Regions from separate parts of the Actinosynnema sp. NPDC020468 genome, predicted to be linked through region 1. Evidence: riboswitches for the same ligand, from Rfam matches in the RefSeq annotation. Region 1 holds a riboswitch; each other region holds the start of a gene.

What was found. A riboswitch is a leader RNA that binds a small molecule or an ion and turns the genes downstream of it on or off. The one in region 1 is predicted to bind S-adenosylmethionine.
Region 2: linked by a shared signal. The riboswitch ahead of AB0G50_RS12150 (aminotransferase class V-fold PLP-dependent enzyme) and the one ahead of thrC (threonine synthase) in region 1 are both predicted to bind S-adenosylmethionine.
Region 3: linked by a shared signal. The riboswitch ahead of AB0G50_RS07750 (ATP-binding cassette domain-containing protein) and the one ahead of thrC (threonine synthase) in region 1 are both predicted to bind S-adenosylmethionine.

Annotation. Positions count from the first base shown of each region.
Region 1 is NZ_JBFAEO010000001.1:345,612-356,068, forward strand. It holds gene AB0G50_RS01635 (DegV family protein) at 1-216, shown strand, start outside; gene AB0G50_RS01640 (ComEA family DNA-binding protein) at 501-1,019, shown strand; gene AB0G50_RS01645 (DNA internalization-related competence protein ComEC/Rec2) at 1,111-3,408, shown strand; gene AB0G50_RS01650 (hypothetical protein) at 3,405-3,872, shown strand; gene thrC (threonine synthase) at 3,930-5,192, opposite strand; SAM riboswitch class I at 5,204-5,328, opposite strand; gene holA (DNA polymerase III subunit delta) at 5,426-6,409, shown strand; gene rpsT (30S ribosomal protein S20) at 6,799-7,059, opposite strand; gene AB0G50_RS01670 (TSUP family transporter) at 7,364-8,167, shown strand; gene AB0G50_RS01675 (VOC family protein) at 8,136-8,915, opposite strand; gene AB0G50_RS01680 (hypothetical protein) at 9,338-9,577, opposite strand; gene AB0G50_RS01685 (SPFH domain-containing protein) at 9,579-10,457, opposite strand, start outside.
Region 2 is NZ_JBFAEO010000013.1:53,575-64,031, reverse strand. It holds gene AB0G50_RS12160 (RluA family pseudouridine synthase) at 1-218, opposite strand, end outside; gene lspA (signal peptidase II) at 260-841, opposite strand; gene AB0G50_RS12150 (aminotransferase class V-fold PLP-dependent enzyme) at 864-2,180, opposite strand; SAM riboswitch class IV at 2,225-2,339, opposite strand; gene AB0G50_RS12145 (potassium/proton antiporter) at 2,448-3,929, opposite strand; gene AB0G50_RS12140 (M28 family metallopeptidase) at 4,102-5,031, shown strand; gene AB0G50_RS12135 (DUF167 domain-containing protein) at 5,028-5,312, opposite strand; gene AB0G50_RS12130 (TetR/AcrR family transcriptional regulator) at 5,305-5,856, opposite strand; gene AB0G50_RS12125 (SRPBCC family protein) at 5,894-6,343, shown strand; gene AB0G50_RS12120 (sigma-70 family RNA polymerase sigma factor) at 6,402-6,944, shown strand; gene AB0G50_RS12115 (sigma-70 family RNA polymerase sigma factor) at 7,087-7,656, shown strand; gene ileS (isoleucine--tRNA ligase) at 8,129-10,457, opposite strand, start outside.
Region 3 is NZ_JBFAEO010000006.1:170,028-180,484, forward strand. It holds gene AB0G50_RS07730 (ABC-F family ATP-binding cassette domain-containing protein) at 1-1,544, opposite strand, end outside; gene AB0G50_RS07735 (4-(cytidine 5'-diphospho)-2-C-methyl-D-erythritol kinase) at 1,574-2,539, opposite strand; gene AB0G50_RS07740 (MetQ/NlpA family ABC transporter substrate-binding protein) at 2,686-3,495, opposite strand; gene AB0G50_RS07745 (methionine ABC transporter permease) at 3,528-4,184, opposite strand; gene AB0G50_RS07750 (ATP-binding cassette domain-containing protein) at 4,211-5,221, opposite strand; SAM riboswitch class I at 5,430-5,523, opposite strand; gene rsmA (16S rRNA (adenine(1518)-N(6)/adenine(1519)-N(6))-dimethyltransferase RsmA) at 5,583-6,485, opposite strand; gene AB0G50_RS07760 (transglycosylase family protein) at 6,645-8,090, opposite strand; gene AB0G50_RS07765 (TatD family hydrolase) at 8,378-9,202, opposite strand; gene AB0G50_RS07770 (DUF397 domain-containing protein) at 9,325-9,492, opposite strand; gene AB0G50_RS07775 (helix-turn-helix transcriptional regulator) at 9,503-10,363, opposite strand; gene AB0G50_RS07780 (hypothetical protein) at 10,431-10,457, shown strand, end outside.

The DNA of each region.
Region 1 (10,457 bases):
CTGGCCGCGGCGGCCGCCGGGTCGGGTCCGGTCGGGTTGGCGGTGCACCACCTGGCCGCGCCCGAGCGCGCGGCGGAGTTGGCGACCCGGTTGGACGAGCGGGTGCCGGGGTCGACCGGGTGCCTGATCTCCGAGGTCGGAGCGGTGATCGGGGCGCACACGGGCCCCGGTGTGCTGGGTGTGGTCGTGCTGCCGGGTGACGTCGACCAGGGCTAGTTGTCCACAGCCCTCCCAGTTGTCCACAGTTCGCGCATTGCCTCCTTGCCGGCGGCTCGACCCGGCCTAATGTCGAGTCCATGTCCGACACCAATCCCGATTCCCCGACCGAACGCCTCCGCGCCGTGATGCACCGGGAGCGCGGAAAGCACCGTGCCACCGACGCGCCCGTCGTCGTGTGGGCTTCCAGTGAGGGCGGAAGTGATCCGCCGCGCGTTCTGCCGCGTTTTCTGAACCGGTGGATTCCGGCGTCCACGAAATCCCGCCGCGCGGTGTGCGCGGGTGTGGTGGCGGGTGCCGTGCTGGCCGCGATCTGGGCGGTGTGGTGGCGTCCGCCGCCCGCCGAGCCACCGCCGAACCTGCCCGTCGCCGCGATCACGTCGGTGTCGAGCGAGCCCTCTCGGGTGGTGGTCGACGTCGTGGGGGAGGTGCCGACACCAGGCCTGGTCACGGTGCCGAGCGGTGCGCGGGTGGCGGACGCGGTCCAGGCCGCGGGCGGCGCGAAACCGGGCGCGGACCTGGCCGGGTTGAACCTGGCCCGGAAGGTCGTCGACGGCGAGCAGATCCCGGTCGGAATTCCCGCGTCCGCCGGGAACGAGGGCACGCCCACCGCGCCCTTGAACCTGAACACCGCGACCAAGGACCAATTGGACGCCCTGCCGGGCATCGGCCCGGTCACCGCTCAGCGCATTGTCGAACGCCGTCAGAAACGCGGTCCGTTCACGTCCGTCGAACAACTCGGCGAAATCGAGGGGATAGGCGACACCCGGCTGCAACGCCTGGGTGAACTCCTCCGCGTCTGACCCTCATTTCTGCGTCCGTCGTCCGGCCCTGTCCGCCTGCCCTCGTGCTCCTGGTCGCCGCCAGGAGTCCGCCCTGTCGGGAGTCCACCGCATGAATCCCCGTCTCCACCTGGTCCCGACCGCGCTGGCGGTGTGGGGTCTCGCCCTCGCCGGGCTGTTCTCGACCTGGTGGGTGGCGGTGGCCGTCGGTCTGCTCGCCTCGGCCGGGGGAGCGCCGCCGCTCCGCCGGCACCGACCGGCGGCCCTCGCCCTCGCCGTGACGGCGCCGGTGGCGGCGGGCTGGATCGGGTTCACCCTGCACCAGTCCGCGCACCACCCGCTCCGCGCGGAGTACGGCCGACCCACGACCCTCCACCTGGAACTGGAGGAGCGGCCCCGGGGCGTCCGCACCGCCGGGTTCGGCTCCCGGCCCGGCGGGGTCGACCTGGTCGTGGCGCGAACGTCCACTTCGGACGGTGCGCGGGTGGTCGTGCTGGCGCCGGCCGATTCCTGGCGGTCGCTGTTGCCCGGTCAGGAGGTCACCGCCTCGGGCACGCTCGCTCCGACCCGGGCCGGTGAGCTGTCGGTCGGGATGCTCCGGGTCCGCGGTCCGCCGAAGGAGGTCGGTCCCGCGCCGGTGTGGCAGCGGGTCGCGGACCGACTCCGGAAAGGGCTCCGGGAGGTGTCCGGCGCCCTGGACCCCGAGCCCGCCGGTCTCCTGCCCGCCCTGGTGGTCGGTGACACGGAGGGTTTGTCGCCCAGGGTCGTGGACGAGTTCCGGACGGCGGGGTTGTCCCACGTGCTCGCGGTGAGCGGCGCGAACCTGGCGATCCTGTGCGGGGCGGTGCTGTTGCTGCTCCGGCTGGTCGGGGTCGGACCGCGGACCTGCGCGGCCGGTGCGTCGATGGCGCTGGTCGGGTTCGTGCTGCTGGCCGGTCCGGAGCCGAGCGTGCTGCGGGCGGCGGTGATGGGCGCCGTGGCGTTGCTCGCGCTGGTCCTCGGGCGGGAGCGGTCGGCGTTGCCGGCCTTGGCCGCGTCGGTGGTCGTCCTGGTGCTCTACGACCCGGAGTTGGCCGCCGATCCCGGGTTCGGGCTGTCCGTCGTGGCCACGGCCGCGCTGGTCCTGCTCGCACCGCGGTGGGCCGCCGCGCTCAAGGAACGCGGTGTGCCGGTCGGTATCGCCGAGGCGTTGGCGGTGCCGGTCGCGGCCAGTCTCGCCACCGCGCCGCTGGTGGTCGGCCTCACCGGCCAGGTGAGCCTGGTGTCGGTGCCCGCCAACCTGGTGGCGGGTCCCGTGGTCGCGCCGGCCACCGTGCTCGGCGTGCTGGCGGCCGTGCTGGCGCAGGTGCACGAGGGTACTGCGCGGGTATTGGTCGAGGTCGCGGGGCCGGCGATGGACTGGTTGGTGCTGGTGGGTCGGCACGCCGCTCGGGTGCCGGGCGCGGCGGCGCACTGGCCGGACGGGTGGCTCGGCGGCGTGCTGCTGGCCGTCGTGCTGGCGGTGGCCTGGGTGTTGCTGCGGCTGAGGCGGATTCGGGTGCTGCTGGTCGCGCTGGTGCTGGGCGCGGTGCTGGTGACCGTGCCGGTCGAGGTGGTGGCGCCCCGGTGGCCGCCGAGCGGGTGGGCGGTCGTGGCCTGCGACGTGGGCCAGGGCGACGCGGTCGTGCTCGCGACGGCCGAGCGGGACCGGGCGGTGTTGATCGACACCGGGCCGGACCCGGTGCCGGTGCTGGCGTGCCTGCGGCGGCTCGGGGTGCGGCGGATTCCGTTGGTGGTGCTCAGTCATCTGCACGCCGACCACATCGGCGGGTTGGCGGCGGTGCTCGCGGACCAGCGGGTCGGCGCGGTGGCGGTCGGGCCGGCGCGGCGGCCGGGGTGGGCGTGGGAGCAGGTGCGCGAACAGGCACGGGGCAGTGGGGCCCAGGTGGTCGAACTGGAGGTGGGCCGGCGGTTGGGTTGGCCGGGGTTGGAGGTGGAGGTGCTGGGGCCGCGGTCGGTTCCGGCGGTGGGTGAGGAGAACACGGCGGTCAACGACGCGTCGGTGGTGCTGCGGGCGTCGACCGCGGCGGGCCGGGTGTTGCTGACCGGCGACATCGAGTTGGCCGGTCAGGCCGACCTGCTCGGTGGGCACGTCGACCTGCGGGCCGACGTGCTGAAGGTGCCGCACCACGGGTCGCGGTACTCGGCGCCGGAGTTCCTCACGGCCGTGAGGCCGCGGGTGGCGCTGGTGAGCGTCGGGGCGGGCAACCGCTACGGCCATCCCAGCGGGCCGCTGGTCGACTTGCTCGGCCGGGCGGGCGCGCTGGTCGCACGCACCGATCAGGACGGCGACACTGCCGTCCTGCCAGGCCCGGACGGGCCGCGGGTCGTCCGTCGGGGCGACCCCGTTCACAAGGGAGGAAAACCATGAGGGACAACGGGGTGTGGGTCCGGCTGCACGTGGGCTGGGAGCCCGGCGCGCGGGGCAGGGCGCTGGCCTGGACGCTGTGGCAGCCCGGCTACCGGCCGGAGTCGTGGCCGACGGAGGAGTTGCGGCCGTCGTTCGTCTACTACGTGTGCGAGGACCTCGCCGCCGGAGGCCGGGGCCTGGTGGCGCGGGCGACCGTCACGAGTCTGCTGAACACGGCCGAGGCGCCGTCGGCGGAGGAGGCGTACCGCCTGGTCGCCGACAACCTCTTCGACGACGACCTGGCGATACCGCCGGACGACTGGCATTCCCACCGCTACAACAAGGTGAAGGCCGACGCGCCGTGGCCGCAACGGCTGACCGCGTGGCGGATAGCGACCGAGCCGTTCGGGCCGCAGCTGTTGCCGCCCGGTCGGATGAGGTTCCCGCGTAGCGGGTGGCTCAGGACCGCGGAGTTGGCGCTGTGACCGACTCCGCGGGTCCCGCGGCGCGTTCGCCCCCTGGTCGTCCGGTGCGGTCGGCGCTCAGTCGCGCAGGGCGTTGATGACGGCCTCGGCCGACGGCGGCACGGTGGCGCGCGGGCCGATGTGGTCGGCGACCGCGTCGAGCGTCTTGAGGCCGTCGCCGGTGATCAGCAGGACGGTCTCGGCGTCGGGGTCGATCTGGCCCGTCTCGACGAGCTTCTTCGCGGTCGCCACGGTCACACCGCCGGCGGTCTCCGCGAAGATGCCCTCGGTGCGGGCCAGGAGGCGGATGCCCTCCACGACCTCCTCGTCGGTGACGTCCTCGATCTTGCCGCCGGTGCGGCGGACGACGTCGAGCGCGTACGGGCCGTCGGCGGGGGCGCCGATCGCCAGCGAGCGGGCGATGGTGTCCGGGCGGACCGGGGTGACCACGTCGTGGCCCGCCTTGTACGCCGAGGAGACGGGGGCGCAGCCGGTGGCCTGCGCGCCGTAGACCTTGTACGGGGTCGCGTCGACCAGTCCCAGCTCGCCGAACTCGCGGAACGCCTTGTCGACCTTGGTCAGCAGGGAGCCGGAGGCGACGGGGACGACGATCTGCTCGGGCAGGCGCCAGCCGAGCTGCTCGGCGACCTCGTAGCCGACGGTCTTGGAGCCCTCGGCGTAGTAGGGGCGCACGTTGACGTTGACGAACGCCCAGTCCTCGTGCTCGGCCGCGAGTTCCTGCGCGAGGCGGTTCACGTCGTCGTAGTTGCCGTCGACGGTGATCAGGTTGCCGCCGTACACGGCGGTCATGAGGATCTTCGCCTGCTCCAGGGAGGAGGGCACGAGCACGACCGACTGCCAGTCGGCGCGGGCCGCGGCGGCGGCGACGGCGTTGGCCAGGTTGCCGGTGGACGGGCAGGCCAGCACGGTGAAGCCCAGTTCACGGGCGGCGGCGAGGGCGACGCCCACGACGCGGTCCTTGAACGAGTGGGTGGGGTTGCCGGTGTCGTCCTTGACCCACAGCTTGCGCAGTCCGAGCGCCTTGGCCAGGCGGTCGGCCTGCACGAGGCGGGTGCTGCCGGGGTTGAGGTTCGGGTGCGACTCGACGGTCGCGGGCACCGGGAGCAGGCCGCGGTAGCGCCAGATGGACTGAGGGCCGGCCTCGATGTCCGCACGGCTGATGCCGCCGAAGTCGTAGGCGACTTCCAGCGGCCCGAAACACTCGTGACAGGCGTATTCCGGAGCGAGAGGAGTCTGGTGACCGCACTCCCGGCACGACAGGGCGCGTGCGGGGCCGAGGTCGAAGGAGGTGGTGGCCGGAGGCACACTGACAGCAGTCATCGCGAGGTATCTCCTCATCTGTCCCGCCAAGCGGGTCGGAATTGGCACCGTGGTCGTCAGACACGCCAAAGGCGTGCTGAAACGACGGGTTGCCGGGGCTTCTTCGGGCCGATCCCTCTGCCCCTCTGGATGAGCGGTATGAAGTTGTGGCACCCAAGGTACGTCACGGGGCTCGATCGAGGCCAGTGACGTCCGTCATCCGGAGCAGGGGCGACCGTGGGAGGATCGCGGCCGTGAGTGCAGCCGCTGTCGCGCAGGAGTCCGTGCACCTGGTCGTCGGCGAGGAGGAGTTGCTGGTCGAACGCGCCGTGCGGGACGCCCTCGCGGTGGCGCGCAAGGCTGATCCGTCCGCCGACCTGACCCGGGTGCGGGTGACCGACCTCACGCCGCCCGAGCTGGCCGAGCTGGTGAGCCCGTCGCTGTTCGCCGAGGGGCGGGTGATCGCCCTGGAGGCGGCGCAGGAGGCGGGCAAGGAGATCGCCGACGCGGTGATCGCCTACGCGAAGTCCCCTGCGGACGGTGTGACGCTGGTCGTCGTCCACACCGGAGGCGGGCGGAGCAAGGTCGCCAAGGAGTTGCCCGCAGCGCTGCGGAAGGCGGGCGCGGTGGTCGTCGAGTGCCCGAAGATCACCAAGCCCGCGGAGCGGGAAGCGTTCGTGCGCAACGAGATCCGCTTGGCCGGCGGCAAGGTGGACGGTGACGCGGTCGGCGCGCTGATCGAGGCGGTGGGGTCGGATCTACGCGAGTTGGCGGCGGCGGCGTCGCAGCTCGTGTCCGACACCGGCGGCAAGGTCGACGCCGACGCCGTGCACCGGTACCACCGGGGGCGGGCCGAGGTGACCGGGTTCGCGGTGGCGGAGAAGGCCGTGATGGGTGATCGCGCGGGCGCGCTGGAGGCGTTGCGGTGGGCGATCAACCTCGGGGTGCCGCACGTGCTGGTGGCGGACGCGTTGGCGGACGCCGTGCGCACCGTGGCGCGGGTGTCGGCGGTGGGCCGGGGCGACCCGTTCAAGCTGGCGGGTGAGCTGGGCATGCCGCCGTGGAAGGTGAAGAAGGCGCAGGCCCAGTCGCGCGGCTGGGACGGCGAGGGGTTGGCGACGGCGATGTCCGTGGTGGCGGGGCTGAACGCGGACGTGAAGGGCGTCGCCGCCGACTCGGGGTACGCGCTGGAGCGGGCGGTGCTGCGGATCGTCGCGCTGCACGGCGGGCGCCGCTGACCGCTGGGTGCCGTTGACCACCGGGTGTCGCTGACCGCTGGGTGTCGCCGACAGTCTGCGGTCGCTGATCGCCGGGTGCCGCTGACCGCCGGGTGCCGCTGACCGCCGGGCGCTGCCGCCAGTCGGTGATCGCCGGCCGCCGGGCGTTCTGACTGGCGGTGTCGGGTGACGGTGGGCGTCTGCGGGCGGTGGGCGTTGCCGCGCTGTGGAGTGTCGTTGTGCGTCGGGTCGGCGGAGGTGCCGGCGAGGCCGATCGGGGCGGAGCGCCGGGCGTACTGGTGTGCCGGGGCGCTGAACTCCGAACGCTGAGCCCCGAGAGCGCTGGACGCCGAAGCGCCGCCCTCGTGGTGAGGGCGGCGCTTCGGAAGCCTGGACTCAGATCGTGGTGCTCAGATCTGGTTGGCGCGTCGGGCCAGGGCCGACTTCTTGTTGGCGGCCTGGTTGGCGTGGATGACGCCCTTCGTGACGGCCTTGTCGAGCTTGCGGGAGGCCTCGCGGGCCAAGGCGACGGCCTTGTCCTTGTCGCCGGCCTCGGCGGCCTCACGGAACTTGCGGATCGCGGTCTTCAGCGACGACTTGACGGCCTTGTTGCGCAGGCGCGCCTTCTCGTTCGTCTTGATCCGCTTCAGCTGGGACTTGATGTTCGCCACGCGAAAGCCACCTTTTCCTCGGTCTCGGAGTCGTACCGCGCTTGTCACCGGCTCCGCCCCCTGGATCGGGGCGGGTTTCCTCCACAGCGGAATGCCGCGCGGTACGGCAAGGAAGGGTATCAGGGCTGTTCACGGTGGGGTTAATCCGGGTGTTCGAGGGGAGTGCGCACGAGGGAGGTGGGGAGGGGGTGGGCGTTGTCGGAGACGGGTGGGGTGGGGCCGGCGGCTCGGGTTGTGCGGCAGGTCGCGTGGTGGGCATGAGTGTGGCGAAAAAACAGTACGTGTGTCCGGTTAGGGTGGCGGGGTGACTGCCGCTCTGGACTGGCCCGGTTTCGGGCAGGTGTCGCTCGCCGCGTTGTTGTTCCTCTGCCTGGCCGCCGCGCTCGCGGGCGCGGTGGACGCCGTGGTCGGTGGGGGCGGGTTGATCCAGGTGCCCGCGCTGCTGCTGATCGCGCCGGGCGGGGAGCCGCTGTTCGCGTTGGCCACCAACAAGATCGCGTCGGTGGTGGGCACGGCCGCGGCGGTGCGGACCTACGCGCGGCAGACCGGGGTCGAGTGGCGGTCGGCGGTGCCGATGGCGTTGGCGGCGTTCGCCGGCGCGGTGGGCGGGGCGGCGTTCGCCGGGTCGTTGGCGCCGGGGGTGCTCAACGGGGTGGTGCTGGTCGCGCTGGTCGGGGTCGGGCTGTACACGTGGCGCAAGCCGGATCTCGGGGTGGACGAGGCGCCGCGGTTCGGCGGGGTGGCCCAGGTCGTGGTGATGGCGCTGGGCGGCGCGGTGATCGGGTTCTACGACGGGCTCGCCGGGCCGGGCACCGGTGCGTTCCTGGTGTTCCTGTTGGTGGGGCTGGTCGGGTTCGCGTTCCTGCGCGCGTCGGCGACCGCGAAGGTGGTCAACGTGGCGACCAACTGCGGCGCGCTCCTCTACTTCGTCCCGGCCGGGAAGGTGTTGTGGGGACTGGGCGCGGTGCTCGCGGTGTGCAACCTGGCCGGCGCGGTGTTCGGTGCTCGGCTGGCGGTGCGCAAGGGGTCCGCGTTCGTGCGGCGGGTGTTCCTGACCGTGGTGGTGGCGCTCGTGGTCAGCCTCGGCTGGAAGGTGGCTGCTGGATGACCTTGAAGGTCGCGCCCAGCGGGTCGCCCAAGGTCGCGAACCGGCCCAGTTTGGACTCGGCGAGCGTGCCCACCGGGATGCCGCCCAGGTCGCGGGCGCGGGCGACGGTGGCCTCGGCGTCCTCGACGGCGAAGTACGCCATCCAGTGCGACGGGATCTCCTCCGGGATGTCCGCGCCCATCCCGAACGCGCCGCCGACCGCGTGGCCGTCCACGTGCAACCGGGTGTACGGCAGGTCCGGCACGGTTTCCAGGGTCAGGTCGAACACCGCGCCGTAGAAGTCGACCGCGGCGGACAGGTCGCGGGTGGCCAACTCGTGCCACGCCACCGAACCCGGCTCGCCCGCGAGGTGCGCGCCGATGTGCGTGCCCGCCTCCCACAACCCGAAGGCCGCGCCGGTCGGGTCCACCGCGACCGCGCCGCGACCCGGACCACCGGTGTCGAACACCGGCACGAGCACCTTGCCGCCCTTGGTCACCAACAGGCGCAGCGACTCGTCCAGGTCGTCCGAGGCGAGGAAAGTCGTCCACACCACCGGGAACAGCACGTCCGCCGGCATCTCGCCGAAGCCCGCCACGGGTTTCCCGTGCACCAGCGCCATCGTGTAGAAGCCGGTGTCCGCCTCGCCGACCTCGAACTCCCAGCCGAACAGGCCGCCGTAGAAGTCCGTGGTGACCTGCCGGTCGGTGGTCATCATGTCCACCCACGCCGGCGCGCCCGACGGGTACGGCTCGGTCCGAGAAGTCATCGGTCCACGGTTGCACCGGCCGCACCGCGCCGCGACTTGATCATGATCGCCCCGGTGGAGGTCGGATCGGGCCGGCCGCGAGGGGCTCGGGTGCGCCCGGAGTGCGGACGCGGGGACCAGGCGAGGAGTGCGGACGCGGGGCAGGGCGAGGAGTACGGATGCGGGGGCAGGGCGAGGGCGCGGGGTGCGGACGCGGGGGCTCGGCGAGGAGTGGGCGGTGAGGCGCGGGGTCCGGACGCGTGGGGCTCGGGTGCGGGGGACTCGCCGAGCGGAGGCGGCCTTGTGGGCGCGGCGAGCGGAGTGCGGACGCGCGCGGCTCGGCGGGTGGTGGTCCGCGGGCGCGGATGGGCGGGGCTCGGTCGGCGGGGTGCGGACGGCGGTGTGCGGACGCGCGAGTAGCGGCCTGCCCGGGTGGGCGGCCGCTACTCGCTTCGTCGTTCGGGGTCCGGCGGGTCGTCCTCCGGTGGCGCGGTGCGCCGGGGGCGGCCTCGTTTGGGCTGGTCGGCGGCGCCCGTGGGCAGTCGGCCGGCCTCCGCCAGGGCTCGACGCAGCAGGAACTCGATCTGGGCGTTGGTGCTGCGCAGTTCGTCGCCCGCCCACCTGGTCAGCGCGTCGTGCACGGCCGGGTCGAGGCGGAGCAGGACGCTCTTGCGTTCCGCCACCTCAGTGGTACAGCGACCCGGTGTTGACCACGGGCTGGGTCGAGCGGTCGCCGCACAGGACCACCAGCAGGTTCGACACCATCGCCGCCTTGCGCTCCTCGTCCAGCTCCACCACGTCCTCCTCCGCCAACCGCGCCAGCGCCAGCTGCACCATGCCGACCGCGCCCTCCACGATCCGCGTCCGGGCCGCCACGACCGCGCCCGCCTGCTGCCGCTGGAGCATGGCCTGCGCGATCTCCGGCGCGTACGCGAGGTGGGTCAGCCGGGATTCGATCACCTGCACGCCCGCCGCCTGCACCCGGGCCGAGATCTCCACCGACAGCGTCTCGGTGATCTCGTCCGCGTTCTCCCGCAGCGACAACCCGGTCTCCTCGTGGTTGTCGTACGGGTAGCTGGTGGCGATGTGCCGGACCGCGGTCTCGGTCTGGATGCCGACGAACCGCACGAAGTCGTCCACCGCGAACTTGGCCTTCGCCGTGTCGTCCACGTGCCACACCACGACCGCCGCGATCTCGATCGGGTTGCCGTCGGCGTCGTTGACCTTGAGCGTGGCCGTCTCGTGGTTGCGGATCCTGGTCGAGACCTTGACCCGGGTGCTGAACGGGTTCGCCCAGCGCAGGCCGTCCTTGCGGACCGTGCCGGTGTACCGGCCGAGGAACTGGAGCACCCGCGCCTCGCCCGGCGCCACGGTGAACAGCCCGCGCAGGCCGATCGCGCCGCCGATCACGATCAGCACGCCCGCGATCACCATCGCGAAGTCCGGGTTCTCCACGTCCCGCGCGATGGCCAGCACCACCAGCAGCGCGCCGATCAGCATCGCCACGAACCCGATGAGGAACGCCGGGATGCCCGGCAGGCCGATCGCTTCCTTCTCCCGCAC
Region 2 (10,457 bases), on a different contig from region 1:
TCCTCGAACAGCACCTCGAGGCCCTCCACCGGCACGGCCTGCACCTGCACCGGCCGCTCGGGCTCGGGCAGCGTGACCTCCAGGACGGAGCCCGCGATCAGCCGGTCCGACTTGCCCGCGGGCCGGCCGTCCAGCACGACGTCACCCGAATCGGTGAGCGCGGCGACGACCGTGCGGGACAACCCGAGGAGTTTCGCCAGTCCGGCGTCGACGCGCATCCCGTCGAGTCCGTCGGGCACGGGCAGCGTCCGGTAGCCGCTCACGCCTGGTTCTCCGCCTTGTCCTGGTCCGCCGTGCCCGAGTCGCTCTTCTTGACGATCTTGGTGCCGTCGTAGTCCCGCTGGCGCAGCGCCATCAGCACGATCAGCGCGCCGCCGACGCAGATCGCCGAGTCGGCGAGGTTGAACACCGGGAAGAACGTGCCGTACGGCTCGACCACCGACACGATGTCGACCACGTGCCCGCGCAGCGGACCCGGGCCGCGGAACAGCCGGTCCACCAGGTTGCCCAGCGCGCCGCCGAGCACCAGGCCGAGCCCGACCGCCCAGCCGACCGACCGCAGCTTGCGCGCGATCCACAGGATGAACCCGACGACGCCGAACGCGATCAGCGCCAGGATCACCGTCCAGCCCTCGGCCAGCCCGAACGCGGCACCGGAGTTGCGGATCAGCGACAGGTAGACCAGACCGCCGAACAGCTCCACCGGCGGCTTGTTCTCCAGGTCGGCCACCGCCAGCACCTTGGTCAGGATGTCCAGCGCCAGCACCACCGGCGCGATGACCGCCAGCAGCAGCACGCGGCGTTTGGGCTGCGGTTCGGTGGTGGTCGGCTCTGTGCTCACCGAACCATTGTCCAACACGCGCTCAGTGCAGGAACGGCGGGAGTGCGCGGTCGTCCTCCAGCGGCGCCCAGCGACCGTCCTGGATCGCGTAGCGCCACTTCGGACCCTCGGCCACGAGCGACCGCAGCGCCGCGACGAACCGGTCCACGTGCTCCGCGGTCGAGCCCAGCCCGAGCGAGGCCCGCAGCGCGCGCTGCCCGTCGGTGAGCCGGTTCACCGCCACGTGGGCGCAGAACGCGCCGTCGCGCACCCCGATGCCGTGCTCGGCGGACAGCGCCGCGGCGAGGAACCCGGCGTCCTGACCGGTCACCACGAAGCTGACCACGCCCACCCGGTCGTGCTCGGGGCCGAACAGCGACAGCTCGTGCGCGCCCGGGACGGTGGCGAGCCCGGCGCGCAGCCGGCCCAGCAGCTCGCGCTCGTGCGCCTCGGTCTGCTCCCAGTGCCTGCCCAGCACCTCGCACGCGACCGCGAGGGCGTGCACGCCGACCACGTTGGGCGACCCGGCCTCGTGCCGCTCGGGCACCGCCGACCACGCCACGCCCAGCCGGTCGCCGTGGTCGGTGACCCGCGCCGTGGCGCCGCCGCCGACCAGGTACGGGTCGGCGGCCTGGAGCCAGTCGGACCGCCCGACCAGCACGCCCGCGCCCAGCGGCGCGTAGATCTTGTGCCCGGAGAACGCGACGTAGTCCACGTCCAGCGCCTTCACGTCGATCGGCCGGTGCGGCGCGAGCTGCGCGGCGTCCAGCGCGATCCGCGCGCCGTGCCGACGGGCGACCGCGGCCAGCTCGGCGACCGGCCACACCTCGCCGGTCACGTTGGACGCGCCGCTGAGCACCACCAGCCGCGGCCCGACCGGCGTCCGCGACAGCGCCGCGTCCAGCACGCCGGCGGCCCGCGAGGCGTCGGCGGGGGTTTCGATCCGGTGCACGTTCGGCCCGCGCCACGGCAGCAGCGCGGCGTGGTGCTCGGTGTCGAACAGCACCACGGAGGTGTGCCGGGGCAGGCTGCGGGCCAGCAGGTTCAGCGCGTCGGTGGTGTTGCGGGTGAACACGACCGCGTCGCTCTGCCGGGCGCCGAGGAACTTGCGCACCGACGCCCGCGCCTGCTCGTAGACCTTGGTCGACACCTGCGAGGCGAAGCCCGCGCCCCGGTGCACGCTGGCGTACCAGGGCAGCAGCTCGTCGACGGCGTCGCGCACCTGCTCCAGACACGGCGCGCTGGCCGCGTGGTCGAGGTTGGCGTACTGCACCCGCGCGCCGCCGACGACGGGCACCCGCAGCGCGGAGCCGACGACGCGGGGCAGAGCGGCGATGGAACCGGGAACGGCGACGGTCATGACAAAACCCTCCGGGGAGTCCGGGACCCCACGTCGGAGAGAGGAGCCCGCGCTTGCCCAGACGCCCTGCGCGTCAGGCCTGGTCCTCACCGAGGGCACCCCACCGCGGAGGAGGGTTGCCGGCCAGCAAGCTCGGGCTTGACGCTGGCACTCATGACCTGCCGACAACGTTAACCGACGAACCACCGGCCGCCAACCCGCGCCCACATCCTGGGAGTCCCCAGCTCACCACCGGACCACTCCCACCCGACCGTCCGGAATGGACGGTCACGGCACACCGGCGTCGCCCTTCCAGCGGGCGAAGCGACCCGCCCGGTCCACGGCCCGGATGCGGTGCTCGGCGGCCGTGCGGACCTCCTCGGTGCACACCACCAGCAGCTGGTCGTGCTCCTGGAGCCGGGTGGTCGACAACGGCGTGAAGCCCTGGGTCGAGCGGACCACCAGGCTCACCGCCGCGCCCACCGGCAGCCGCAGTTCCGACAGGTACACGCCGTGCAGCCGCGAGCCCTTCTGGATCCGCACCTGCAACAGCTCCGCGCCCATCTCGTCCAGCACCGACGAGTCGACCTGCACCTCCTCGGCCTCGCCGCGGCGCACCAGCCCGAGCCACCGCGCGACCAGCGGCAGCGTGCTGCCCTGCACCACCGTCAGCACCACCACCAGCACGAACACCGCGTCGACCAGCCGACGCGCGCCCGGCACCCCCTCGATCAACGGGAACAGCGCGAACACGATCGGCACCGCGCCGCGCAGCCCGGACCACGAGATGAACACCTGCTCGCGCCACGGCACCCGGAACGGCAGGCAGGCGGCCAGCACCGACAGCGGCCGGGCCAGCAGCACCAGCACGGCGCCCGCGACCAGCGCCGGCACCAGCACCTCCAGCACCCGCGACGGCGACGCGTAGAGCCCCAGCAGCACGAACAGCCCGATCTGGGCGATCCACCCGAGCCCCTCGGCGAACGACAGCGTGTCCGACCGGTGCGGCAACCGGGCGTTGCCCAGCACCAGCGCCGCGATGTACACCGCGAGGAACCCGGACGCGTGCGCCAGGTCGCCGACCGTGTAGGCCAGCAGGCACACCGCGACCGTGGCCAACGGGTACAGGCCGGTCGACGGCAGCGCGGCCCGGCGCAGCGCCACCCCGCCCAGCCACCCCAGGGCGATGCCCACCACGGCGCCGGCGACCAACTCGTAGACGATCAACAGCGGCGCGGTCCAGGTGATCGCCTCCGCGGACGACAGCAGCACCACGGCGATGTACACCGGCGCGTCGTTGAGGCCGGACTCCAGCTCCAGCGCGCCGATCAGCCGCTTGCCGACGCCCACACCGCGCAGCACGGAGAACACCGCGGCCGCGTCGGTCGACGACAGCACCGCGCCCCACAACAGCGCCGTGCGCCAGTCGAAGCCCAACAGGTAGTGCAATCCCACGCCGGCCACGAGGATCGAGACGCCGACGGACACAGTGGACAGTGCGAGCCCGATGCCCAGCGCCGGCCGCACGGCCGACCACCGGGTGGTCAACCCGCCCTCGGTCAGGATCAGCACCAGCGCGACGGTGCCCAGCGACCGGGTCAGGTCGGCGTCGGAGAACTGGATGCCCAGCACCGACTCGCCGAGCAGGACGCCGATGCCGAGGTACAGCAGCAACGAGGGCAACCCGAGCCGGGTCGACACCCGCACCGCCACCACGGCGATCAGCAGTACAGCGGCCCCGATGCCGAGGTAGACCGTGACACCACCCACTCACCCTCCCCGGGGTTTCACTCGACGGTGGGGCCATTCTCCCTGGTACCACCGATTTGGACTAATCCGGCACACGCGCAGCGTCACCAGCCGATCGAACCTATCCACCTCATGCGAAACCGTGCATGTTGATGTGCGCACCAGTCCTCCACTTCCCTGCGGGAGAACTACCGTGAAACTGCGCACGATCACCGTGACGCTCGCCGTGCTCCTGTCGAGCGCGGCCACCGCGAACGCCGCGCCACAAGCGGCGGCGCCGAACATCTCGCTCGCCGCCGTCCAGGCGGACCTGGCCCAACTCCAGAGCATCGCCAACTCCAACGGCGGCAACCGGGCGCACGGCAAGCCCGGCTACCTGGCGTCGGTCAACTGGGTGAAGTCCAAGCTGGACGCCGCGGGCTTCACCACCCGCGTGCAGTCGTTCACCAACAGCGGCGCGACGGGGTACAACCTGATCGCCGACTGGCCCGGTGGCGACGCGAACAACATCGTGATGCTGGGCGGCCACCTGGACAGCGTGGCGGCCGGTCCGGGCATCAACGACAACGGCACCGGCTCGGCGAGCATCCTCGAGGTGGCGCTGGCGGTGAAGGCCACCGGCTTCACCCCGACGAAGCACCTGCGCTTCGCCTGGTGGGGCGCCGAGGAACTGGGCCTGGTCGGCTCGACGTACTACGTGAACTCACTGTCCACAAGCGACAAGTCGAAGATCAAGTCGTACCTGAACTTCGACATGACCGCGTCGCCGAACCCGGGCTACTTCGTGTACTCCGCCTCGGGTCAGCCCACCGGCTCGGCCGCGCTCCAGCAGGCGCTCCAGGCCTACTTCACGTCGATCGGCGTGCAGACCGAGCTGACCGTCGTCGGCGGGCGCTCCGACCACGCGGCGTTCGCGCGGGCGGGCATCCCGGTCGGCGGCACGTTCAGCGGCGCGGAGGGCACCAAGACCGCGGCGCAGGCGCAGAAGTGGGGCGGCACGTCGGGTCGCGCGTTCGACCCGTGCTACCACCGCGCGTGCGACACGTCGTCGAACATCGACAACACCTCGCTCGACCGCCAGGCGGACGGCATCGCGAGCGTGCTGTGGAAGCTGGCCGCCTAACCCGCGTCCAGCAGTCGCTCCAACGTCGTGAGCGCGTCGGCCGGGGCGGGGTCCACCCGCACGACCTTGTCCCGGCCGCGCTCACCCGCGACCACCGACACGTCCTGACGCCGCACGCCGAACGCCTTGGCCAGCACCCGTCGCACCGCCTCGTTCGCCTTGCCCTCCACCGCCGGAGCGGCCACGGCGACCACCAGCGCGCGCTCGTCCCAGCGCCCGCCCACCGCGTCCCGCCGCGCGCCGGGCTTGACCCGCACCGCGAACCGGAACCCGTCAGCCACGCGTGATCAACGCGGCCAGCGTCTCCTCCAGCAGCACGCCGCGACGGCCCAGCACGGCGGGCACCCTGGTCAGCAGCTGCGCCTGCCCGAGGTAGGCGGAGTAGGCGAGCACCGCCCGGCTGCGTGCCGCGTCCGGCGGGAAACCCAAGGCGGAGAACAACTCCACCAGGTAGTCGACGCGCCGCCCGGTGACCCGGGCCAGCACCGGCGCGACCGCCGGGTCGTCCGCGGCGGCGAGCAGCGCCAGCTCGATCGCGCTGTCCCGCTCCCGACCCAGGACGACGCCGAACAGCGCCCGGAGCTTCCCCTCCGGCGTCGCGTGCACGTCGGCCAGCGCGATCACCGCCTCGGTGTGCTCGCGCTCCCAGCGCTCCAGGGTCGCCTTGAGCAGCGCCTCCCGGTTGGGGAAGTGCCAGTACGCGCTGCCCTTGGTCGCGCCGAGCCGCACCGCCAGCGGTTCGACGGCCACCGCCGCGACACCGCCTTCGGCCAGCGCCCGCAGCGCCACCCCGGTCCAGTCCTCCCGAGTCCGTCGTGTCCGCACGGTTCCGTACGCTACCGTACGGACAGGTTCCATACGGATGCGTACGGAGGTCGTCGTGGTGGAGAACGTGCACTTCCGGGCACTGCCGACGGACGGGGTGGTGGAGCACCTCGCCGACCTGTGGCCGCGCCGGTGGCCGAAGCTCGTGCTGGACCGCCCGCCGGGGGTCGGCGCGACCGGCGGCCACGGCTTCGTCCGCTACACGTGCACCGCGCACGAGCCGGGACGTCGGATCGAGTTCGCCTTCGACCCCCGCGTCGGGTTGCACGGCACGCACGCGTTCGAGGTCGTGCCCGGCGGTCTGCGGCACGTGCTGCGCGGCCGGACGACGGGGTGGATGCGGCTGGGGTGGCCGCTGGCCGTCCGGTGGCTGCACGACGCCCTCGTGGAGGACCTGCTGGACAACGCGGCGACGTTCGCCGGCGTGCCGCCCGAGCGGCCCGCCCGCTGGTCGTGGTGGGTGCGGGTGCTGCGCCGGCTGCGCTGACATCCACAACACCTCCCCTCGTCCGTCTCACCTGTGCCGGGGAACGAGGGGAGGGTTCGTGACGCCGGAAGACTCCTTCAGCGACTTCTACCAGCGCGAACGCACGAGGCTGCTGCGGTTCGCCGCGGTGGTGTCGCCGCACCTGGACCACGAGTCCGCGGTGCAGGAGGCGTTCGTCGGCGCGTGGCGGCACTGGCCCACCATCGACGAGACCCGCCGCCGCGCGTGGATGGTGAAGACCATCCGCAACCTGCTGGTCGACCAGTCGCGGCGGCGCGAACGGCCGGGCGAGGTGACCGACGAGGTGGCCGCACGCCACCGGGGCACGTTCCGCATACTCGTGCAGCGCGACCGGGACCCCGAGACGTGGCAGGAGCTGAACAGCACGTTCGCCGCCATCGCGGACCTGCCCGACCGGCTGCGCACCGCGCTGGTGCTGCGGTTCTGGGACTTCGGCGACGACGAGATCGCCGACGTGCTGGGTTGTCGGCGGGAGACCGTGCGGCGGTACGTGACCGAGGCGCGGGCCCGGATCAGCGAGGTGGTCGGCAACCAGGAGCGGCGGGCGCGCCGGTCCCGGCGAGGGGAGGGACGGTCGTGACTGCGCGAAACGCCGTCGGACCGGGCCGGAAGGGAGGACGCTCGTGAGTGACGAGACCGAGCCGCTGGCACGGTTGCGGCGGGAACTGGTCGAGGCGATCCCGGAGGATCCGGCGCCCGACGAGCTGGGAGTGGCGGCGATCATGGCACAGGGCTCCGCGCCGGACCGGCACGCGTCGTTGATCAACGCGGCCCGCGGCGGCGCGAAGGGCGCGCTCGACGCGCTGGTGGCGGAACTGACGCCGCTGGTGTGGCACGTGGCGCGCGGCAACGGACTGGACCGGGCGACCACCGAGGACGTGGTGCAGACGGTGTGGCTGAGCCTGCTCCGCCACCTGGACCGCCTGGTCGAGCCGCGCGCGGTCGCGGGCTGGCTGATCGTGGCCACCCGCCGGGAGGCGCAACGGGCGTGGCGCGAGGCGAACGGCAAGGCCGCGCTCTCCGACGACTCGGCGCTGGACGTGCCGGAAACCCGGTGGCTCCCGGAGTCCGAGGCCCTGCGCAACGACCGCGACCGCAGACTGTGGCAGGCGTTCGCCACGCTGCCGAGGCGCTGCCAGGAACTCCTGCGGCTGACCGTCCTGGCAGGCCGCGCCGAGTACCGCGTGGTCGCCGAAACCCTGGCCATGCCGCGCGGCAGCATCGGCCCGACCCGAGGCCGCTGCCTGGCCACCCTGCGCGCCACGCTCGAAGAGGAAGGCGACCTCCGGTGACACCGGAACGCCCACCACGCCACGCACCCGACCCGAAGGCGGCCCCGATGACCACGCCACACCGATCACCCGGCCACACCCGAGGGCCGTCGCCGGCGAACACCACGACGCCGAACCGGACCACCGACCACCCGGCCGCGCGTCGTTCCACGCCCGCAGGCGGTCTCCGGTGAGCGCCACCGCGCCCCACCGGGCGAACGCCGAGGTGCCCGCCGCGTCCCGTGCCGGAGCCGGAGGCGATCCGCCGGCGACCACGACCCACGGGTCCACCGACCACCCGGCCACGTCCCGCGCCACACCACGAACGCGGCCCCCGGCGACCACAACCCACCCGGCCGCGTCCCGTGCCAGACCCGAGGGCGGTCACCGGTGAGCGCCGAGGAGGCCGTCGAGCGGCTGGTGGACGTCGTGGACCCGCCGCCGGAGCGGTTGGTCCACGACGTCCAGGTGCTGCTGGCCCTGGAGAGCTCGCTCAGGCGCGGGTGACCGACACCCGGACCTTCGCGCCGTCGCCCACGGTGCCCTCGGACCCGCCCTCGACCGGCCCGTAGGCCACCGCCGAGGTCAGCGTCTCCGACGCCACGAACTCCTCGAACGCGCGCACCTGCGCCACCACGTCCTCGGGCAGGTCCAGCACCAGCGAGATCCGGTCCGACACGTCGAGGTCGGCGTCCTTGCGCGCCTGCTGCACCACGCGCACCAGGTCGCGCGCGACACCCTCGGCGGCCAGCTCGTCGGTCACCACCGTGTCCAGCACGACGAGACCGCCGCCGCCGGGCAGCGCCGCGGTGGCCGCCGGGTCGGTCGCCACCAGCCGCTGCTCGTACTCCGACGGCAGCAGCGCGAGCCCGGCCGCGACGACCGCGCCGTCCACCTCGGCCCAGTCCCCCGCCTTGACCGCCTTGATCACCTTCTGCACGTCCTTGCCCAACCGGGGCCCGGCCGCGCGCGCGTTCACCGCGAGCTGGAAGTGCCCGTGCGCCGCCACGTCCGTGGTCAACGACACCGCCTTCACGTTCACCTCGTCCCGCAGGATCCCGGCGAACGGCTCCAGCGACGCCACCTCGTCGGCCGCGATCACCAGCCGCGCCAGCGGCAGCCGCACCCGCAGCTTCGCCGCCTTGCGCAACCCGAGAGCGGTCGACGCCACCTGCCGCACCTTGTCCATCGCCGCCACCAGGGCGGCGTCGGCGGGCAGGTCGGCGGGCACCGGGTAGTCGGCCAGGTGCACCGACCGGCCGCCGGTCAACCCGCGCCACACCACCTCGGTGGTCAGCGGCAGCAGCGGCGCGGCCACCCGCGACACCACCTCCAGCACGGTGTGCAGGGTGTCGACGGCGTCCTGGTCGCCCGCCCAGAACCGGTCCCGGGACCGGCGGACGTACCAGTTGGTCAGCACCTCCAGGAACTCCCGGATCGACGCGCACGCGCCGGAGATGTCGAACGCCTCCAGCTGCCCGCCGACGGTCGCCACCAGGTCGTGCGTCTTGGCCAGCGCGTACCGGTCGAGCACGTGCTCCGAGTCGGTCCGCCAGTGCCCCTCGACGCCCTCCGCGTTGGCGTACAGCGCGAGGAAGTACCACGAGTTCCACAGCGGCAGCACGGCCTGGCGCACCGCGTCCCGGATGCCGCGCTCGGTCACCACGAGGTCGCCGCCGCGCAGGATCGGCGAGGACATCAGGAACCAGCGCATCGCGTCCGACCCGTCCCGGTCGAACACCTCGTTCACGTCCGGGTAGTTCTTGCGCGACTTGGACATCTTCTGCCCGTCGTCGCCCAGCACGATCCCGTGCGCCACGCAGTTGCGGAACGCGGGCCGGTCGAACAGCGCCGTGGCCAGCACGTGCATGGTGTAGAACCAGCCGCGCGTCTGGCCGTTGTACTCGACGATGAAGTCGCCCGGGTAGTGGCTCTCGAACCACTCGCGGTTCTCGAACGGGTAGTGCACCTGGGCGAACGACATCGCGCCGGACTCGAACCAGCAGTCCAGCACCTCGGGCACCCGGCGCATGGTGGAGCCACCGGTCGGGTCGTCCGGGTTCGGCCGGGTCAGCTCGTCCACGTTCGGCCGGTGCAGGTCGGTCGGGCGCACGCCGAAGTCGCGCTCCAGCTCGTCCAGCGAGCCGTACACGTCCACCCGCGGGTAGGTCGGGTCGTCGGAGACCCACACCGGGATCGGCGAGCCCCAGAACCGGTTGCGGCTGATGTTCCAGTCGCGCGCGTTCTCCAGCCACTTGCCGAACTGGCCGTCCTTGATGTGCTCGGGCACCCAGTTGATCTGCCGGTTCAGCTCGACCATCCGGTCCTTGAACTGCGACACGGCGACGAACCACGACGACACGGCCCGCTGGATCAGCGGGTTGTCGCACCGCCAGCAGTGCGGGTACGGGTGGTCGTAGGTCTCGTGCCGCAGCAGCAGCCCGGTCTCCCGCAGGTCGCGGATGATCACCTTGTTCGCGTCGAAGACGTGCTGACCCTCGTACGGCGGCACCTCGGCGGTGAACCGGCCGTGCGGGTCGACGGGCACGACGACCTCGATGCCGGCCGCGTCCGTGACCGCCTTGTCCTCCTCGCCGAAGGCGGGCGCGATGTGCACGACACCGGTGCCGTCCTCGGTGGTCACGTAGTCCGCCGGCAGCACCTGGTGCGCGTTCTCCCGGCCCGCGAAGAAGTCGAACGGCGGCGTGTAGCGGCGGCCGACCAGCTCCGAGCCCTTGTACCGGGCCACGACCGGCGGCTCCTCGCCCAGCTCGCGGGCGTAGGCGGCCACCCGGGCCTCGGCCAGCAGGTAGCGCTCGCCG
Region 3 (10,457 bases), on a different contig from region 1:
GGCTGCTTCCCGGACCCGGTTGACGTCGGCGCCGGCACGTCCCGGGCCGCGTCCCGGCGGCGGAGGTACTCCTCGATGCCGCCGGGCAGGTCGGTCAGGCCGCCGTCGCCGAGCAGCGCCACGACGTGGTCGCACACCCGCTCGACCAGGTACCGGTCGTGCGAGATCACCACGAGCGTGCCGGGCCACGAGTCGAGCAGGTCCTCCAGCTGCTGCAACGTGTCGATGTCCAGGTCGTTGGTCGGCTCGTCGAGCAGCAGCACGTTCGGCTCGGCCATCAGCAGCCGGCACAGCTGCAACCGCCGCCGCTCGCCGCCGGACAGGTCGCCCACCGGCGTCCACTGCTTCTGCGAGGAGAACCCGAACCGCTCGGCCAGCTGCGAGGCGGACAGCTCCTGCTTGCCCAGCACGACCCGGCGTGCGATCTCCTCGACCGCCTCCAGCACCCGCATCGACCCGTCGAGGTCGTGCAGCTCCTGGCTCAGGTGCGCCAGTTTCACCGTCTGGCCCTGGATCCGCTTCCCGGCGGCCAGTTCGCGCTCGCCGGCCAGCGCGCGCAGCAGCGTCGTCTTGCCCGACCCGTTCACGCCGACGATGCCGACCCGGTCGCCCGGGCCGATCCGCCACGTCAGGTCGCGCACCAGGGTGCGGTCGCCGACGGTCAGCGTGGCGTCCTCGACCTCCAGCACGGTGCGACCGAGCCGGCGCTTGGCGAACGCCAGCAGCTCCACCGAGTCGCGCGGCGGCGGCACGTCGGAGATCAGCGTCTCGGCGGCCTCGATCCGGTAGCGGGGCTTGGAGGTGCGAGCCGGCGCGCCGCGGCGCAACCACGCGAGTTCCTTGCGGGCCAGGTTGCGGCGCTTCTCCTCGAGGGTGTCGGCGAGCCGGCCGCGCTCGGCGCGGGCGAAGATCCAGTCCGCGTAACCGCCCTCGTACTGCTCGACCTTGCCGCCGACGACCTCCCACGTGCGCGAGCACACGGTGTCCAGGAACCACCGGTCGTGGGTGACGACGACGAGGGCCGTGCGGCGGGCCAGCAGGTGCTCGGCCAGCCAGCGGACGCCCTCGATGTCCAGGTGGTTGGTGGGCTCGTCCAGCACCACCAGGTCCAGTTCCTGCACCAGGGCGGCGGCCAGCGCGACGCGCCGGCGTTCGCCACCGGACATGGTGCCGACCGGGGAGTCCAGGCCCAGCGCGGTGATGCCGAGACCGTCCAGGATGGACCGGACGCGCGCGTCCGAGGCCCACTCGTGCTCGGCGTCGAACCCGAGCGGGTCGATGACCGCGTGGCGCACGGTCGACCCCTCGGCCAGCTCGGTCCGCTGGGTCACCACGGCCATCCGCAGGCCCCGGGTTTGGCTGACCCGGCCCTCGTCCGGCTCGGCGAGCCCGGCGAGCACCTCCAGCAGCGTGGTCTTGCCGCCTCCGTTGAGCCCCACCACGCCGATGCGGTCGCCCTCGCCGACACCGAGCGACACGCCCTCCAGCAGGGGGCGCACGCCGAACGACTTGGAGACCGCTTCCAGGTTGACCAGGTTGGCCATCGACCGTCTTTCCTCGTAGAAAAGGGTTGCTACGCGTGCACTTCGGGCGGTGTCGGACGCGAGGTGTCCTCGGTGCCGACCACCCGGGCGCCGTGCACCGGCCCCTGCGCCACCCGGACCGTGCGGCACACGCCCGCGCCGGCCAGTTCCGCCGCCACCCGCACGGCCGCGTCGCCGTCGGTGCACAGGAACGCGCACGTCGGCCCGGAGCCGGACACCATGCCGGCCAGCGCGCCCGCGTTCACGCCCGCGCGCAGCGTCCGGCGCAGGTTGGGCCGCAGCGACACGGCCGCCGCCTGGAGGTCGTTGCCCAGCAGCAGCGCGAGTTGCCGGGGGTCGCCGGAGGCCAGCCCCTCCAGCACCGCCTCGGCCGCGCCGACCCGGGGCGGGTCGCCCTCGGCGCGCAGCCGGTCGAGTTCGGTGAAGACCTCGGGTGTGGACAGTCCCTGCCGGTCGAACGCCAGCACCCAGTGGAACGGGTGGCGGGCCAGCACGGGCACGATCTGGTCGCCGCGGTCGGTGCCGAGCGCGGTGCCGCCGTAGAGCGCGAACGGCACGTCCGCGCCGAGCTTCGCGGCGACCCGGGACAGCTCGTCCCGGGTGATCTCGAGCCGCCACAGCGACGCGAGCCCGACGAGCGTGGCCGCCGCGTTCGCGCTGCCACCCGCCATGCCGCCCGCCACCGGGATGCTCTTCTTGATCGACACCCGGACCTTCGGGTCCTCGGGGTCGCGGCCGACGTGCGCGGCGAGCGCCCGCACGGCCTTCCACGCGAGGTTGCCGGGCCCGGCGGGCACGTCGTCCGCGCCCTCGCCGTGCACCTCGACCCCGGGTTCGTCGGTCGCCGCCACGGTGACCTCGTCGGTCAGCGACAGCGCCTGGAAGATCGTCACCAGGTCGTGGTAGCCGTCGGCGCGTGGGTCACCGACGGCGAGGTGCAGGTTCACCTTGGCCGGGACGCGGACGGTTACCGGGGGTGGGACTACGGCGAGCACGCCATGAAGCCTACGGGCGTTCGAGGGGTGCTCGCTCCCACCCGCCTCCGACCGGCGCTTTTCCCCCTCGCGGAGGCCGGCGGGGGCGGTCGGGGAAGCGCGAAACCCCCTCCGGCGGGCCGGAGGGGGTTTCGGGCGCGATCGGGTCAGACGGCCAGCACCGAGCCGTTGAACTCCTTGGCGATGTAGTCCTTGACCTGCTGGGACTGGAGCAGCGCGAGCAGGTCCTTGATCCGCTTGTCGTCCTTGAGCTCGGCCCGGGTCACGAGGCCGTTCGCGTTCGGGTTGCCCTCGGCCTTCTCCAGCACCAGCGCGTCGGTCGCGGGCTTGAGGCCCGCGTCGATGGCGTAGTTGCCGTTGACCACCGACGCGTCGGTGTCCTCCAGCGAGCGGGGCAGCTGGGCCGCCTCCAGCGTGACGAACTCCAGCTTCTTCGGGTTGTCCGCCACGTCCGCGACGGTGGCCGTCTTCTCCGTGCCGTCCTTGAGCTTGATCAGGCCGTTGGCCTGGAGCAGCCGCAGGCCGCGCGCCTCGTTGGCCGGGTCGTTGGCCAGGCCGACCTTCGCGCCGGACGCCAGGTCCGCGAGCTTCTTGATCTTCTTGGAGTACACGCCCAGCGGCTCCAGGTGGACCGGGCCGATCCACTCCAGCTTCGCGTTGCTCGACGCCTTGAACGTCTCCAGGTACGGCACGGTCTGGAAGTAGTTGGCGTCGAGCGAGCCGTCCACCAGCGCTGTGTTCGGCTGGACGTAGTCGGTGAACTCCACGACGTCGATCTTGAGGCCCTTGTCCTTGGCGAGGTTGTCGGCCACGTAGCGCAGGATCTGCGCGTGCGGGACCGGGCTCACGCCGACCTTGAGCGCCGCGTCGGGGTTGCTCGCGGCGCCTCCGGTCTGGCCGCTCCCGCAGCCGACCGCGGTCAGCAGCACGGCGAGGAGGGCAGCACGAATACGCATGACTTTCCTTTGTGTCGAAATACAGCGGCGGTCTAGAGCGAGGCGGTGCGGCGGCGGTCGACCGCGCGCGAAAGCCTGGTGAAGCCGAATTGGATCAAGGTGGCGATGACGGCGAGCGCCGCCACGGTCGACCACATGTACCGGTCGTCGAAACCCTGGTAACCCCGGCGCACGGCCAGGTCGCCGAGCCCGCCGCCGCCCAGCACGCCGGCCATCGCCGAGTAGCCGAGCAGGGCGATCGCGGTCACGCCGATCGCGTTGATCAACGCGGGCAGCGACTCGCGCAGCAGCACGGCGCGCACGATGCGCAACGTCGTCGCGCCGGTCGTGACGGCGGCTTCCACGACGGCCACGTGCACCTCGGACAGCACGTTCTGCACGAGTCTGCCGACGAACGGGATCGCGCCGAGGGACAGCGGCACGATCGCCGCCTCCGGCCCGATCGAGGACCCGATCAGCGCTCTGGTGAGCGAGGTCAGCAGGACGAGCAGGACGAGGAACGGCATCGAGCGGCCGAGGTCCACGACGAACCCGAGGAGCTTGTGCACCCACCGGTTCGGTCGCAGCCCACCGGGAGCGGTGAGCTGCAACCAGATTCCGACCGGGATGCCGAGGACCGTGGCGATCACGGTCGCGGCGGCCACCATGTACAGCGTCTGCCCCGTCGAGGGGATCAGCTCGCCGAACACCTTGGGCCAGGGTGTTGCTGGTCTCACTACGCGGCTACTCCCTGAGGACCCTTCGGCGTCCGGCGCACCGCGCCACCCGCGTCCGAGATCCACTCCAAGGCCGAGTCCGCCCGTTCGCCGGTGAGCCCGACGCGGAACCGCGCGACCGGCGTCTCACCGAGTCGGGTCAGCCCGCCGCCCAGCAGGCTCAGCTCGACGCCGAACCTGCTCGTGGCCTCCGGGAGCAGCGCGCCGACGGCCGCGAAGCCGACCAGCACGACATCCGCCACCCGGTCGAACTTCGTTTCCACGCCCGGGTTCTGGTCCACCGCGGGCAGGAGCGAGGAGGCCGTGCGGCTGTCCGCGTCGGACACCAGGTCGAGCACCTTGCCGTGCTCGACGACTCGGCCGTTGTCCAACACCGCGACGTCGTCGCAGATCTTGCGCACCACGCCCATGTCGTGCGTGACGACGAGGACGGTCACCCCGAGTTCGGCGCGGGCGCGGTCGAGGACCGCGAGCACCGAACCGGTGGTTTCCGGGTCCAGGGCGGAGGTGGGCTCGTCGGCCAGCAGCACCGAGGGGCTGGCGGCCAGGGCGCGGGCGACCGCGATCCGCTGGCGCTGGCCACCGGAGAGCTGGTCCGGGTAGGACCCCGCCTTGTCGGTCAGGCCGACGAGGTCGAGGAGTTCGGCGACGCGGGTGCGGCGCTGGGGGCCGGGCACGCCGGCGGATTCCAGCGGCAGCGCGACGTTGCCCGCCGCGGTGCGCTGACGGAGCAGCGAATCCCCTTGCGGCACAACGCCGATCTGCCGGCGGGCGGCGCGCAGCGCGGGGCCGCCGAGCGAGACGAGGTCGGTGCCGTCGACGCGGATCGCACCGCTGTCGGGGCGCTCCAGCAGCGCGACGCAACGGGCCAGTGTGGACTTGCCGGAACCGCTCGGGCCGACGACGCCGAGCACGGTGCCCGCGGCGACGTCGAGGTTCACGCCGTCAAGCGCGCGAACCTGGCCGGTACTGCCCGGAAAGGACTTGGTGAGGTTTTCGACAGTGATCACGTTTTCGCTCCACGACTGCACGCGGCGGCACACGCTCATGGCGTGCGCGACCGACAACTCCAGCTCAGATGGTTGTCCTGCGGATTAGGACGCGAAGATCGGAAAAAGAGGTGCGCCTACGCGGAGAAGCTGCGACAGCCGGACACAGTGCGGCGACCGTGGTCGACGACTCGCCGTCTGGTGAGCATTCGCATCCTGGGCACGTGATCCTCCATCGGTCCTGGCTGAAGCACCTGCCCCCGTGGGGAGGGTGGTTGCTGCGGCGTCGTAGAGCCAGGTCTCTCGGCCGCTCGGGATGGCAGCACGAGTACACCTGACGGACACCGAGAAACGCAAGCCCGGTTGCGGATCGTCCGTCAAATCACACTTTCGGCCGAAGGATCGGCGGCCGGTTCGATGAGGCAGCCTCGGCTATCCGGACGAAATCACCGACCGCCAACTGCTCTCCACGCTCGCCCGGATCCACACCCGCGGCGGTGAGCAGCCTCTCGGCCTCGGGCGCCCCGCCGGCCCAACCGGACAGCGCCGCCCGCAGGGTTTTCCGCCGCTGGGCGAATGCCGCGTCCACCAACGAGAACAGCACCTTCTTGTCCACAGTGGACAGAAGGTCGTGCCGGTCGAACGCGACGAGCGCGGAGTCCACGTTGGGCACCGGCCAGAACACCGAGCGTGACACCGGACCGGCCCGACGCGCGTCGGCGTACCAGGCGAGCTTGACGCTGGGCACGCCGTAGACCTTGCTGCCGGGTCCGGCGGCCATCCGGTCCGCGACCTCGGCCTGGACCATCACGAGGCCGGTGCGCAGGCTCGGCAGCTCGGCCAGCAGGTGCAGCACCACGGGCACCGCGACGTTGTAGGGCAGGTTCGCCACCAGGGCGGTCGGTTCGAGCGGCAGCCGGTCGCGGGTCACCCGCATCGCGTCCGCGTGCACCACGTGGAGGTTGGGGGCGAGAGAGGGCGCACGCTCGGCGGCGGTGGCCGGCAGCCGGGTGGCGAGCACCTCGTCGATCTCCACGGCCACCAGGGCGCGACAGGCGGGCAGCAGGGCCAACGTCAGCGAGCCGAGGCCGGGACCGACTTCGAGCACCACGTCGTCGGGGGTCAGCGAAGCCGCCGAGACGATCTTGCGAACCGTGTTGGGGTCGTGCACGAAGTTCTGACCGAGCTTCTTCGTGGGTCGGATGTCCAGCTCGGCCGCAAGCCGACGGACGTCAGCCGGCCCGAGGAGCTGACTCCCCGGGCCGGTCGAAGAAGCATCACTCATAGCTGGGCATTCTCCACCACGGCGTCCGAGCCGCTCCCGCGAGGCCGCGTCGGCGTCTGGACTGAGCCAATCCGCCCCGCGCGCAGCGCCGGGCGGATTCGCGAGGGAAGACGCCGACTTCAGGCGGCCTCGCCCGCCGCGACGGAGTCGCGGCCAGTGTTACGGCAAGCCCAACTTCGCTTGGCAGGCGGGCCACGCCGAGTAGCCGCCGCGGGCGTCGCGGACCTTCGTCGCGATCGCGATCTGCTGCTCGCGGGACGCCTGATGCGGGTACGCGGCGTACGCGCTGCCGCCGTAGGCGTCCCAGGTCTGCTTGTCGAACTGGAGGCCGCCGTAGTAGCCGTTGCCGGTGTTGATGGCCCAGTTGCCGGTCGCCTCGCACTGCACGAGCCGGTCCCAGTCGCCGCCGTCGGACACCGGCGGGGTCGCGGTGACCTTGGTGCCGATCTTGACCTTCTTCGGCTTGGCTTCCTTGGTGACCTTGGAGCCCAGCTCCTCGCGGCCGGTCTCCTTGCCGTTCGTGGTGGACACGCGGTAGGTCTTGATGACCTCGCCCGCCTCACCCGGCTCGACCACGACCTTCTCGCCCTTGGCGAGGGTGTCGTCCTTGGTCTCCTCGACCGGCGGCGCGACGGACTCCGTCACGTTCACCACCGAGACGCCGGTCCGGCTGATGTGGACCTCGACCCCGTTGGTGATCTTGAGGTCGAGCGCCGCCTCCAGCTTGTCCTCGGCGCCGATGGTGAGCTTCTGCTCCTTGAGCAGCTCGTCCACGGTCAACGCGGTGGTCTTGATCTGCTTCGGCTCGTTCGCGCCGTCGAACAGCGTGATCGTCTTCTGGCTCTTGACCTGGAGCGACAACCCGGACAGCGGGACCGCCATGTCCCGGTTCTCCGAGACCCACGCGCCGTTGTCGTCGATCTTGAGCTGGTCGAGCGCCTCGTCCACGGTGACCGAGTGGACCCAGCCCTCGCGGGACTCGCCGTCGACGGTGGCCTTGACGAGCCGGCCGCGGTCGAGCGAGATCTTGCCGCCGTCGCCCACCTTCGCCGACGGGGCGGGGCTCAGCGCGTCGTGCTCGCCGACCGCGATGCCCTCGTCCTGGAGGATCTCGCCCACGGTGGACTCGTAGGTGTGGACCGTCTTCGTCTCGCCGTCGATGTCGACCGTGACGGCCTTGTCCATCGCGAACGCGGTCGCCGCGCCACCGCCGATGGTGACCAGCACGGCCGCGACGGCGGCCTTGAGGAAGCGCTTCTTCCACTTCCGGGAGGCCTCGACCATGGCCGCGGGCGGGGCGTCCGGCCGCTCGGTGAGCAGCGTGCCCGCGACCCGGTCCTGGGAGACCTCGTCCGGGATGATGATCGGCGGCAGGAACGTCGTCTCCGCGTTGATCAGCCTGATCAACTCGTCCACGTCGACGTTCGCGCTCGCCAACAGGTCGTCCGCGTCAGGCCCGAGGACCTCGAGGACGTCGTTGGGGGTGATGCTGAAGACCGTCGTGTCCCACTCGGACGGCTCGGGTCTTTCCAGCAGACCGGTGGCCGTCGCGGGCGACGTCTGCACCGGTGTGAACCAGTCGGTGTCCTCGTTGAACGAGTTCACGGGTTTCCTTACCTCCTGAAGGCGCAAAGCCTCGCTTCACGCTCGTTCGCCATCGGTGGTCAGCTCGTGATCCAGCCGGCAGCTCCCGCGCTTTCGCTCGTCTTCTCGCTTCGGTCAGTACCCGCCCCGACAACGGGTGAGCCCACCGGATACAGGGGGCACGGTCACGGGACCGTAACGGAGGTCGCGAGGTTGCGCAAACACCCCCGGGGGATCTGTGAGTTGGCTCACCCCATCGGGGGACTAGCTCGCTCTGCCGTTTGGAGTAACCCGGGCTACTGCTGCGCTCAGTTACGCAGGTTGAAGACCCGTTCCGCATTTTGGGTGACAGTTGACGCGAGGAGGTCGACTTCGGTGTCACGGAGAGTTGCAAGGTCGCGGAGCGTGTAGTTCACGCAGTACGGCTCGTTGGGCTGCCCGCGGAAGGGGTGCGGGGTCAGGAACGGCGCGTCGGTCTCCACCAGCAGGTGCTCGTCGGGCGTCCACCGGGCGGCTTCGCGCAGGTCGTGGGAGTTCTTGAAGGTGACCGGACCCGCGAACGACAGCACGAACCCCCGGTCCACGCACCGGCGCGCGAAGTCGAGATCACCCGAGAAGCAGTGGAACACCACAGTGGACGGAGCGCCCTCCCGGTCGAGGATCTCCAGCACGTCGTCGTGCGCCTCCCGGTCGTGGATCATCAACGGCTTGTCGACGTCCTTGGAAAGCCGGATGTGCCAACGGAAAGCCTCGTGCTGGTCCTCTTTGGACGAGTAGTCCCAGTAGTAGTCCAACCCGGTCTCCCCGACCGCGACCACCCGGGGCTGACGAGCCAGTTCGGCCAACTCGGCCTTGTCCGCGTCCCCGAACCCGGTGGTCCGCGTCGGGTGCACGGCGACGGCCGCGAACACCCGCGGATCCCACGTCGCCGCCTCCGCAGCCCACCGCGCCGAGGCGAGGTCGTCCCCGACCGTGATCACCCGGTCGACCCCGGCGAGGTTCGCCCGGTCGAGATAACCCTTCACGTCACCGGCCGTCTTCGCGCCGCACGCGTCGAGGTGCGTGTGCGCGTCCACGACGGGCGTCGGCAACGCCTCGGGCAGGGGAGGCAACTCCCCACGTTTCCTGCTCACCGCACCATGATCCCGGCAGGCGTGGTTCCAGTCCACGCCGGCCCGACCTCTCGCGCGCGCCCGCGTAGTAGTGGGGAGCGGCGGGGTCGGACGCCGGCGCGGACCGACGGACCGACGGACGGTCAGAGACCGCGCACCAACGCCCGCCAGGAAGCGGCGGGGAACTCCAGGTGAGGTGCGCTCGGATTCTTCGAGTCGCGGGTGAGCACCTTGGTCGTGCTGAACGCGACTTCGACACAGTTGCCGTTGTTTGCGCTGTAGCTGCTCTTGATCCACTGGACGCCGGACACGGGAGCCTCCCTAGTGTGACTTGGTCTTGAGCAACGCAAGGCTGCGCTGGGTGGACATCGCCACCGACTGCAAGTTGCGCGAAGCCATCTTATAAGTCCGGACGTCGTCCTGGTCTTGGACGTAAACCGCGCCATCGAGCCGTTCGGAGTAGGCGATCGAGCGCGCGTGGTCGAAGTCGAGGATCACCATCGGGCCGGTGGTCGCGGTGTGCGGGCCGTCTTCGGGGCGGAGGACTTGAATTCCGATGTTCGGCCGTTGCGCCATCTCGTGCAGGTGCTTCAGCTGCTCCTGCCGGATCTCCGGTGTGCCGACGTTGAGCCGCAGCGCCGCCTCGCCGATCACCGCCTGGAGTCGGAGCGGCTCCTCCTCGGTGAGGCGGTTGGCCCGGGTCAACCGGAAGGACGCGAACCTGTCGGCGTGGTCGCGCCGGACGAAACCCGTCGCCTCGGTGATCGCCTGGGCGTACGCCTCGGTTTGCAGCAGACCCGGGATCACCATCGGTTCGAACAGGAACTCACTGCCCGCCAAGCCTTCCAGGCCCACGAAGGTCTTGAACCAGTCCGGCACGAGGTGGGTCCACGGCGCCCACCACGTCTTGCCTTCGCCATTGCCGGTTAGGGAGATCAACCGATCGATGTCGTGTCGGGACACACCGTAGAACTCCAGCAGCACCAGGATGTCCTCGGGCATCTGCTGATAGCGGCCGTTCTCCATGCTGCTCAACTTCGCCCGGGCGATCCCGGTCGACTCCTGGACCTGTTGGGGCGTGATCGCCACCTGCTTGCGGTGGTTGGCGAGTTCCACACCGATCAGCCAGCGCAGCGCGGACGGGTCATTGCGAGCGGTCATGAAACACATCTTGCCGCACAAGTCGCCATTCGAGGTTCACTCTATCGTGCGATCCTTGCACCCAAACATTTGGCGCTACCGTCGTCACATGGGATTGCAGCCGGAATTGGAATCA